DNA from 2 places in the Burkholderia mycopellens genome. Region 1 is predicted to be linked to the other one. Evidence: riboswitches for the same ligand, from Rfam matches in the RefSeq annotation. Region 1 holds a riboswitch; the other holds the start of a gene.
The links. Region 1 has a riboswitch for manganese ahead of ACPTTC_RS05295 (TMEM165/GDT1 family protein). Riboswitches for the same ligand answer to the same signal wherever they lie in the genome.

Region 1 (4,962 bases):
TGACCGAGCAGGATTTCTACGACATGACGGCCGCGTACTGCGAACGCGCGCTCGCCGACAACGTCGTCCACACCGAGCTGTTCTTCGATCCGCAGACGCACACCGAGCGTGGCGTGCCGATCGAGACGGTGGTCGCGGGCATCGAGCGCGCACTCGCCGATGCCGAACAACGCGGGCTGTCGAGCAAGCTGATTCTGTGCTTCCTGCGCCACCTGTCCGAAGAGGACGCCCTCGCGACGTTCGAATCCGCGCTGCCGCTGTTCGAGCGCTATCGCCATCGCCTGATCGGCGTGGGCCTCGACTCGTCCGAGCTCGGCCATCCGCCGACGAAGTTCGCACGCGTGTTCGAGAAAGCGCGCGCGCTCGGGCTGAAACTCGTCGCCCACGCGGGCGAGGAAGGCCCGCCCGCGTACATCTATGAAGCGCTCGACGTGCTGAAGGTCGACCGGATCGACCACGGCGTGCGCAGCATCGAGGACGCGGCACTCGTCGAGCGTCTCGCCAGGACGCGCACGGCGCTCACCGTGTGCCCGCTGTCGAACCTGAAGCTCTGCGTGTTCGACGACATGGCGAAGCACACGCTGAAGGCGCTGCTCGATCGCGGCGTCGCGGTGACGATCAACTCCGACGATCCGGCCTATTTCGGCGGCTACGTCAACGAAAACTACTTCGCGACGGCCGAAGGGCTGCAACTCACGGATGCCGAAGTCCATGCGGTGATCCGCAACGGCTTCGAGGCATCGTTCATTGAACCGGCGCAGCGCGACGCGCTGTTCGCGCGCCTCGACGCGTACTGGCACGCCGCGTGACGGCAGGCATCGAGGAACGCTAGACAGATGAAACACGGCAACGGCATCCGCTTCGCGACCACCGGCCCGGCCTTGCGCCGGGGCGATCGCGTGCATGCCCGGGCGGCGGCGGCGCCGTTCGTCGTCGCACGCGCGTGCCTGCCGTTGCGATTTGCCGTTGCGCTCGCTACCGCATCGGTCGCGAGCACAACGGCTGCGAGGCCCGCCGGCAACCACTCGCTGGCGGCTTCGGCCGCCACGTTCGCCCGCGCTTGCGCATCCGGTCGTGCCGCACGCAGCGTGCCACGCCCGCTCGCCATGCGCCGCGTTGCCCTCGTGCGACGTCGCTCGTTTTCTTCTGTTCGCCTTACCTTGATGCAGGACCATTCGTCATGACGCAAACCGCTTTTCGTTCCCAGCTGCTGACCTTCAACGGCGACCCGGCGCAATCGAGCCAGGCCGCGAACTACGAGACCGACGGCCTCCTGGTCGTCGACGACGGCAAGGTCGTCGCGGCCGGCCCGTACGCGCAGCTCGCGGCGACGCTCGCGCGCGACGCGATCGTCCATGACCTGCGCGACAAGCTGATCGTGCCCGGCTTCATCGACACGCACATCCACTATCCGCAGACGGACATGATCGCGTCGCCGGCGCCGGGCCTGCTGCCGTGGCTGGACAAGTACACGTTCCCGACCGAGCGCCAGTTCGGCGATCCCGAGCATGCGCGCGAAGTCGCCGACTTCTTCATCGACGAACTGCTCGCCTGCGGCACGACGAGCGCGCTCGTCTACTGCACGGTGCACAAGCAGTCGGCCGATGCACTGTTCGCGGCCAGCGACGCGCGCGACCTGCGGATGATCGCGGGCAAGGTGCTGATGGACCGCAACTGCCCCGAATTCCTGCGCGATACCGCGCAATCGGGTTATGACGATAGCGCCGAGCTGATCGGCCGCTGGCACGGCAAGGGTCGACAGATGTACGCGCTCACGCCGCGCTTCGCGCCGACGTCGACCGAGGCGCAGCTCGAGGCGTGCAGCGAACTCGCGCGCCGCCATCCGGACGTGTTCGTGCAGAGCCATGTCGCGGAGAACGTCGACGAGGTGAAATGGGTGGCCGAGCTGTTTCCCGGCCATCGCAGCTATCTCGACATCTACGACCGCTACGGGCTGCTGCGCCCGCGCGCGGTGTACGGCCACTGCATCCACCTCGACGACGAGGACCGCCGCCGGATGGCCGAGACGCGCACCGTCGTCGCACACTGTCCGACGTCGAATTTCTTCCTCGGCAGCGGGCTGTTCGATTTCGACAAGGCCGGTGAATACGACGTGCCCGTCACGCTCGCGACCGACGTCGGCGGCGGCACGTCGTTCTCGATGCTGCAGACGATGAACGAAGCGCACAAGGTCGCGCGGCTGTCGGGCCACCACCTGAGCGCGACGCGGATGTTCTGGCTCGCGACGGCCGGCGCCGCGCAGGCGCTCGACCTCACCGAGACGGTAGGCACGCTCGCACCGCGCACCGAAGCCGACTTCGTCGTGCTCGATCCGCGGGCCACGCCGCTGCTCGCGCGCCGCACGAAGCGTGCGGATTCGCTCGAGGAGCTGCTGTTCGCATTCGCGCTGCTCGGTGACGACCGCGCGGTATACCGCACCTATGCGGCCGGCAACCTCGTCCACGAGCGCGGCGCGGCACGCCGCCCCGCCGCGTAACGACCTGCCGGGGTTCGCCCCGGCACGCGCGGGCATCCGCCACCGCGCCCGCCGGGCCTGCCGTACCGCTGGGGATCGCCGTACGCCGATCCCGCCCCGACCCCGGGCGCAGCGCCCGCCAACCGCTTTCCCGCGCGCAACGCGCCATGCTAGAATTCGCCCCTCATTGGGGAGTAGCCGCTCCGCTCGATGTCCCGCGCCCCCGGCGCGCATCGTGACGGAGGCGTCCGTCAACAGACTTGGCCGTACGGCCATGGCGGGCGCAGCCACCTAGGCCTGGCGAGACCGATGGTTCACAGTGCGCCGCATCAGGGCCCGGCGCGCCGTGGATCGTCGCTCGCACGCACAACATCGGCCCGTGGAACCCCATACGTGTCCCAAGCCTTCCTGATCTCCACCGGCGCCGTCGCGCTCGCTGAAATCGGCGACAAGACCCAACTGCTTTCCCTCGTGCTGGCCGCGCGCTATCGCAAGCCGATACCCATCATTCTTGGCGTGCTCGTCGCGACGCTCGTGAACCACGGTTTCGCCGGCGCGCTCGGCGAATGGCTCGGCGTGCTCGTCACGCCGTCGATCATGCGCTGGGCGCTCGCGTTCTCGTTCATCGCGATGGGGTTGTGGATCCTCGTGCCGGACAAGCTCGATGCCGACGAAGCCAATGCCAACCGTTCGCGGCTCGGCGTGTTCGGTGCGACCCTCGTCGCATTCTTCCTCGCGGAAATGGGCGACAAGACGCAGATCGCGACCGTCGCGCTGGCCGCGCGCTTCCAGGACTACATCGGTGTCGTGGCCGGCACGACGTTCGGGATGATGCTCGCGAACGTGCCCGCGATCCTGCTGGGCGACCGCTTCGCGCACCGTCTGCCGACGAAGCTCGTCCACGGGATCGCGGCCGTGCTGTTCGTCGTGCTCGGCGCGCTGGCGCTGCTGGGCATCGGGGCCTGACGGGGAGGAAGATGGCAGGCGCGGCCGGTCGGCCGCGCCGAGACTGAAGCCGCGTTACTTCGCGGCGGCTGCGCCCGAGGCAGGCGCCACCGGCACCGCGCGCTCGTTGGCGGCCGGCGCCGCCGGGCCGCCGCGCTTGTCGACCGGCAGCCGGACCGAACGGACCGCGCCGTTCGACAGCGGGAAATCGGCGAGCGCGCTGCGCGCGAGGAACGGCATCGCGTACAGCAGCGTGCCGTTGTCGCCGGTCGTACGCGCGGACACGTTATACACCTCCTTGCCCGTCGCGCGCTCGGTGATGCGAATCCCGAGCGTGTAGTCGAACACCTGGTACGTCTGCGCGACGTAGCCGGCCGGCATCGGCCCCCAGGGCCCCCACGGGCCCCACGGCCCGCGCCGCCAGTACGGCCCGGGCGCAAACCACGGATCGTAATAGACCGGCTGCGGCACCGTCACGAGATCGCTGCCGACCGCATAGGTCAGCCCGACGAGGTACCGCGCCTGCGCCTGCGGCACCTGCCGGAACGCATACGTGGACAGTTCGTTCGCGACGATCGGCTCGTAGGTCGACTGCTCGATGCTGTTCTTCTGCGCATCGGTGCGCGTGAATGCATAGGTGCGTGTCGCGTCGCTGCCGCTCCAGTCGGAGAAGGCCGTGACCTGGGTCGTCACGTAGCTGGTACAGCCGGTCAGCAGCGCCACGCACAGCACCGCCGCCCAGCCCGCACCGCGTTGAATCCATTGGCGTTTCATGTTGATCCTCTTCGATCCGTCACCCGTTCGTCGCACCGCGCGAACCGTAACGGGATGCCGATAATACGCGGACTCCCGGAACCGGTAAAAAGTTCGCCCGGCACGCGGCCGCCAGCCTTTGTACAATGGCCCGGTTCGCCCGGCCCGTGCCACGGGCCCGTCCCCCACACCACCGATCTCGACGACCATGTCCGACAACGCCTCTTCCACCGTGATCCGCCGCGCCGACTACACGCCGCCGGCCTTCCTCATCGATTCCGTCGCACTCGAATTCGATCTCGCGCCGGCCCGTACGATCGTCAGGAATACGATGCGCGTGCGCCGCAATCCGGACGCCGCACCCACGCCGCACCTGGAGCTGATGGGCGAAGCGCTTGAATTCCTCGGCGCACACGTGGACGGCGCGCCGCATGGCGCCGTGCGCGCGCACGAACACGGGCTGACCGTCGAGAACGTCCCCGAATCTTTCGAGCTGACGCTCGAAAGCGCATGCGCGCCCGACCAGAATACGACGCTGTCCGGCCTCTATGTATCGAGCGGCAACTTCTTCACGCAGTGCGAAGCCGAGGGTTTCCGCCGCATCACCTACTTCCTCGACCGCCCGGACGTGATGGCGTCGTACACGGTCACGCTGCGCGCCGACAAGGCCGCGTACCCGGTGCTGCTGTCGAACGGCAACCTCGTCGATTCGGGCGACCTGCCCGACGGCCGACACTTCGCGAAGTGGGAAGACCCGTTCCGCAAGCCGAGCTACCTGTTCGCGCTGG
Region 2 (4,962 bases), on a different replicon from region 1:
ACGCGACGCTGTTCCGGCGTGCGGTGAGCAATCTCGCGTCGAATGCGCTCGAACATGCGGAAGCCGCGTCGACGATCGAGCTGGCGGTTTCCGCGCAAGGCAGCTACGCGCTCGTCGAAGTCACGAATCGCGGCGCCGCGATTCCGCCCGAACAGGTCGACAAGATTTTCGAGCGCTTCTATCGCATCGATTCGTCGCGGCACGGCGCGGCGCGCAACGCGGGGCTCGGGCTCGCGATCGTGAAGTCGATCATGGAGCTGCATCGCGGCAAGGTCGAGGTCGCGAGCCGCGACGGGCACACGACGTTCGCGCTTTATTTTCCGCGGGGCACCGAAGGGTAAGCCAGTTACCCCGCCTGTCGCATCGGCATGACGGCCGGTGCGACGCCGAACGAAACACGACAACCACCGTCGCCGAACACCTTCACTCTCCCGGCTCGCGCCGGATCTTCGCCTGGCGGCGATTGCGGTCGTTCAGTATCCGGTGCCGGCGATGGTCGGTCAGTTTCTTCCAGTCACGTGCCTCGTCCCGCGTCCTCAAGCAGCCCACGCAGAATCCGGTGCGGCCATCGAACGCGCACAGCTCGATACACGGCGATTTCACGGCCATGGTCAGGCCGCCTTCGCCGGCGCCATCACTTCGACGGTCACGTGCGACAAGCCGCCAAAGCTCTTGACCAGTGCATGGTAGAAGCGCGCGTCGCGCACCGCATCGACGGTCTCGACCGACACGATCGCGCTCATGTGGCCGGGGCCGACACGCCACACGTGAAGATCGTTGACCTTGTCGCCAAGCGCCTCGATCGCATGACGCACGCGCTCCGCCAGCTTGCGATCGACGTTGACGTCGAGCAGGATGCCGCCCGTATCGCGCATCAGACCGTACGACCAGTTCGCGATGACGAGTGCGCCGATGATGCCCGCGACGGGGTCCATCCAGACCCAGCCGAAGGCACGCGCGAGCAGCAGGCCGATAATGGCCAGCACCGACACAGCGGCATCGGCGATCACGTGAACGTAGGCCGACCGGATGTTGTGATCGCGGGCCGCGGCAGCGTGCACGCCTTCATGATGATCGTGTTCGACGAACGTAAGTGCGTGCTCGTTGCCGTTCAGCGTCACGATCGCATCGAACGCATGGGGCTCGGGAATGGTCTCGCGCGATTCCAGGAAGCCGTCGCGCGCGACCATCGTGAAACGCTGTCGCGATTGGTCGGAGCGGACGGTCGTGATCGATGCAGAAACCCCGTCGAGGCTCGACTCGCCGGTTGCAGGCGCGATCCGGAACACCGGCGGCACGCCGTCCTCGAACACCGATACGTCGAACACGCCGGCTGTCGAGAACACCCTCATGGCTTCATCCGCGTGATCGTCGTGCAGGTGCCCATGGCCGTGTCCATGCCCGTGATGGTGGCCATGATCGTGCCCGTGATGCCCACCGCTCAGCAGCCACACGCTCGCCAGGTTGACCGCGAGACCGAGCACCGCGATCGGAATCGCCTCGCCAAAATGGATCGGCACCGGCGCCAGCAAACGCGCAATCGCCTCGTAGCCGATCAGGATCGCGATCATCGCGAGCACGATCGCGCTCGTGAACCCGGCCAGGTCGCCCAGCTTGCCGGTGCCGAACACGAAACGCGGATCGTCGGCATGCCTGCGCGCATAGGTATAGGCCAGTGCGGCGATCAGCATCGCGCCCGCGTGCGTCGACATGTGCAGCCCGTCGGCGACGAGCGCCAGCGACCCGAACAGCGTACCGCCGACTATCTCGGCCACCATCATAGCCGCGCACAGCCCGATCACCATCCATGTCCGCCGCTCGTTCTGCTCGTGCGCGGCGCCGAGGAAGATATGGTCATGCCCCGCGCCGAACGCGTCATTCGTGAAATTGTTCATGTCCCCCCGATTACTTGAAATAGCTGTGCACCACGTCGATCAGCTGCTCGGTCGCGCTGCCTTCGTGCTCATCCGGCCCATGGGCATCGACCATGTGTTCGCGAATGTGGTCCTCCAGCACGACGGCCAGCAGCCCGTTCATCGCGCCGCGACAACTCGTGATCAATTGCAGCACCTCGTTGCAGCCGCGCTCTTCCCCGAGCGCGCGCTCGATCGCCTCGACCTGGCCCTTGATACGGCGCACTCGGTTCAGCAGCTTCTGTTTTTCACGAACGGTATGGCTCATCGCCGACGGACTCCTGGATAGGGAGGGGGAGTATATATCCAGAAGGCTGCCCCTATAGGGGAGAGGGGTATATTTTTGCGAGATGAAGGCTTGCCGAAAGCCATTCGCTCGGCTAGACTGCCGTTCGTCTTTGGGGAGTAGCCTGCTTTCCGTCCCCGGAAAGCGAACGCGTCAACACACTCGGCCTGCGGCCGTGGCGCGTTCAGCCTGATCGGCTTGGCGAGACCATGGGCGCATCGCGTCGTTCCTGGTCGGACGTCGGTGGATGCGCCATGGTTCGTCAGCGTCCGACCACGGAGTCCCCATGTTCCCCACCGTCTTCCCCCCGCGTTTCGCCGCCGTCCGCACCCTTGCCTGCGGAGGTGCCGCATGACTTTCATGTTCGTCGAGCTGGCGTTCATGCTGATCGTCATTCTCATCGCCGCCGAAGTCTTCACCAATGCGCTCGAACATCTCGGCGAACGCCTGAAGATTTCCGAAGGCGTCACCGGTTCGCTGTTCGCGGCCGTCGGCACCGCGCTGCCCGAAACGATGGTGCCGCTGCTCGCGCTCGCCGGCGGCACCGCGAACCAGGCCGTGAACGAGGAGATCGGCGTCGGCGCGATTCTCGGCGCGCCGCTGATGCTCGCGACGCTCACGACCTTCCTGATGACGCTCGCCGTGATCCGCTCGCGAGGGCTGCGCGGCACGATCGCGCCCGAACGCACGGGATTCGTGCGCGACATGAACTACTTTCTCGCCGCGTTCTCGCTGGCCACCGCCGCGATGTTCGTCCCGCATCACAACGGGGCCGTGCGTGCGCTGCTCGCCGTGATGCTGGTCGGCATCTACGTGATGTATGTGGTGATGACGTTCCGCGCATCGAATCAGCTCGTGGATGCCGGGCATGGCACCGAGGCGCCGCACACGATGTTCCTGTCACGCCTCGGTGTGCCGACCAACCTCGCGACGATCGCGCTGCAATTGCTCATCGGCGTCGCGCTGCTGGTTGGCGGCGCGAAGGGCTTCATTCACGGCGTGGAAGGCGTGTCGCACGCGCTCGGCATCTCGGCGCTGCTGCTGTCGCTGATCATCGTGCCGATCGCGACGGAACTGCCGGAGAAGGTCAACAGCGTGCTGTGGATTCGCCGCGGGAAGGACACGCTCGCGTTCGGCAACATCACCGGCGCGATGGTGTTCCAGGGCACGCTGCTGCCGGCGATCGGCATCATGCTGACGCCGTGGGAGCCGCGCCCCGAAGTGCTGACCGGCGTAATCATCACGCTCGCGGCGGCGGCGTGGCTGCGCTTCAATGCGCGCACGCGCGGCCTCGCGATCTGGGCGTTGCTGGCGAACGGCGCGGGTTATGCGGGCTACCTGTTCCTGACGCTGGCGCGCTGATCCTGCTCAACGGGCCCGCCGCGCGCGATCCCGCTGCCCCGCGCGAACGGAGCACCACTGCGCCGCCCGCCGGCGCGCGCTTCAGATGCGCGTCTGGTTCACACGCTGCGACAGTTGCTCGGCGCTTTCCTTGCGCTCGCTGTACCGGTCCGTCAGGTACGCGCCGACGTCGCGCGTCAGCAGCGTGAATTTGACCAGTTCCTCCATGACGTCGACGACCCGATCGAAATACGCGGAGGGTTTCATCCGGCCGTCGTCGCCGAATTCCATGAACGCCTTCGCGACGGACGACTGGTTCGGAATGGTCAGCATGCGCATCCAGCGCCCGAGCACGCGCATCTGGTTGACCGCGTTGAACGACTGCGATCCGCCGCTGACCTGCATGACCGCCAGCGTCTTGCCCTGCGTCGGCCGCACCGCGCCGACCGACAGCGGAATCCAGTCGATCTGCGATTTCATCACGCCGGTCATCGCGCCGTGACGCTCGGGGGAGCACCACACCATGCCCTCCGACCATTGCACGAGTTCGCGCAGCGCCGCCACTTTCGGGTGGTCGTCGGGCGCATCGTCGGGCATCGGCAATCCGGACGGATTGAAGATCCTGGCTTCGGCGCCCATCGCCGTCAGCAACCGCGCCGCTTCCTCGACCAGCAGCCGGCTGAACGAGCGCGTGCGCAACGACCCGTACAGCAGCACGATCCGAGGCGGATGCGTCGAAGGCTGCACGGGTTGCAGCCGGCTCGCGTCCGGCACACGAAAGAGCGTGGCATCGAGTTGCGGCAGGTCGTTCAGGCAGTCAGACACGCTTGCCCGCCGCATCGATCACGATTTCGCCGTCCTCCTTCGCAAACGGCCCTTGCTGCGGATCGGGCAGGATCTCGAGCACCCGCTCCGACGGGCGGCACAGCCGCGTGCCGAGCGGCGTCACGACGATCGGGCGATTGATCAGCAGCGGGTGAGCGACCATGAAGCCGATCAGATCCTCGTCACGCCATTTCGGATTGTCGAGATCGAGTGCGTCATAAGGCGTCCCCTTGCGCCGCAGCACGTCGCGCACGGGAATGCCCATCGCCGCGATCAGCGCGCGCAGTTCCTCGTGACCCGGCGGCGTGTCGAGATAAAGCACGACGCGGGGCTCGACGCCGGTGTTGCGGATCATCGCCAGCGTGTTGCGCGACGTGCCGCATTCGGGGTTGTGATAGATCGTGATGTCGGTCATTTCCGGATTCCTGAATGATTTCACGCGCGCTCGTACCAGCCCTTCGAGCGGTTGACGACGCGCACGACGAGCAGCATGACCGGCACTTCGATGAGCACGCCGACGACGGTCGCGAGCGCTGCGCCGGAGTGGAAACCGAACAGGCTGATGGCGGCCGCCACGGCCAGCTCGAAGAAATTGGA

Region 2: it holds a riboswitch for manganese, as region 1 does, so the genes downstream of both, ACPTTC_RS31545 (sodium:calcium antiporter) here and ACPTTC_RS05295 (TMEM165/GDT1 family protein) in region 1, are expected to answer to the same signal.

Annotation. Positions count from the first base shown of each region.
Region 1 is NZ_OZ183802.1:1,127,010-1,131,971, reverse strand. It holds gene ACPTTC_RS05310 (adenosine deaminase) at 1-809, shown strand, start outside; gene ACPTTC_RS05305 (hypothetical protein) at 837-1,184, shown strand; gene guaD (guanine deaminase) at 1,181-2,497, shown strand; yybP-ykoY riboswitch at 2,654-2,791, shown strand; gene ACPTTC_RS05295 (TMEM165/GDT1 family protein) at 2,870-3,442, shown strand; gene ACPTTC_RS05290 (DUF4136 domain-containing protein) at 3,497-4,195, opposite strand; gene pepN (aminopeptidase N) at 4,383-4,962, shown strand, end outside.
Region 2 is NZ_OZ183803.1:2,972,204-2,977,165, forward strand. It holds gene ACPTTC_RS31525 (heavy metal sensor histidine kinase) at 1-341, shown strand, start outside; gene ACPTTC_RS31530 (DUF1289 domain-containing protein) at 424-609, opposite strand; gene dmeF (CDF family Co(II)/Ni(II) efflux transporter DmeF) at 612-1,895, opposite strand; gene ACPTTC_RS31540 (metal/formaldehyde-sensitive transcriptional repressor) at 1,906-2,181, opposite strand; yybP-ykoY riboswitch at 2,302-2,476, shown strand; gene ACPTTC_RS31545 (sodium:calcium antiporter) at 2,551-3,561, shown strand; gene arsH (arsenical resistance protein ArsH) at 3,643-4,380, opposite strand; gene arsC (arsenate reductase (glutaredoxin)) at 4,358-4,780, opposite strand; gene arsB (ACR3 family arsenite efflux transporter) at 4,801-4,962, opposite strand, start outside.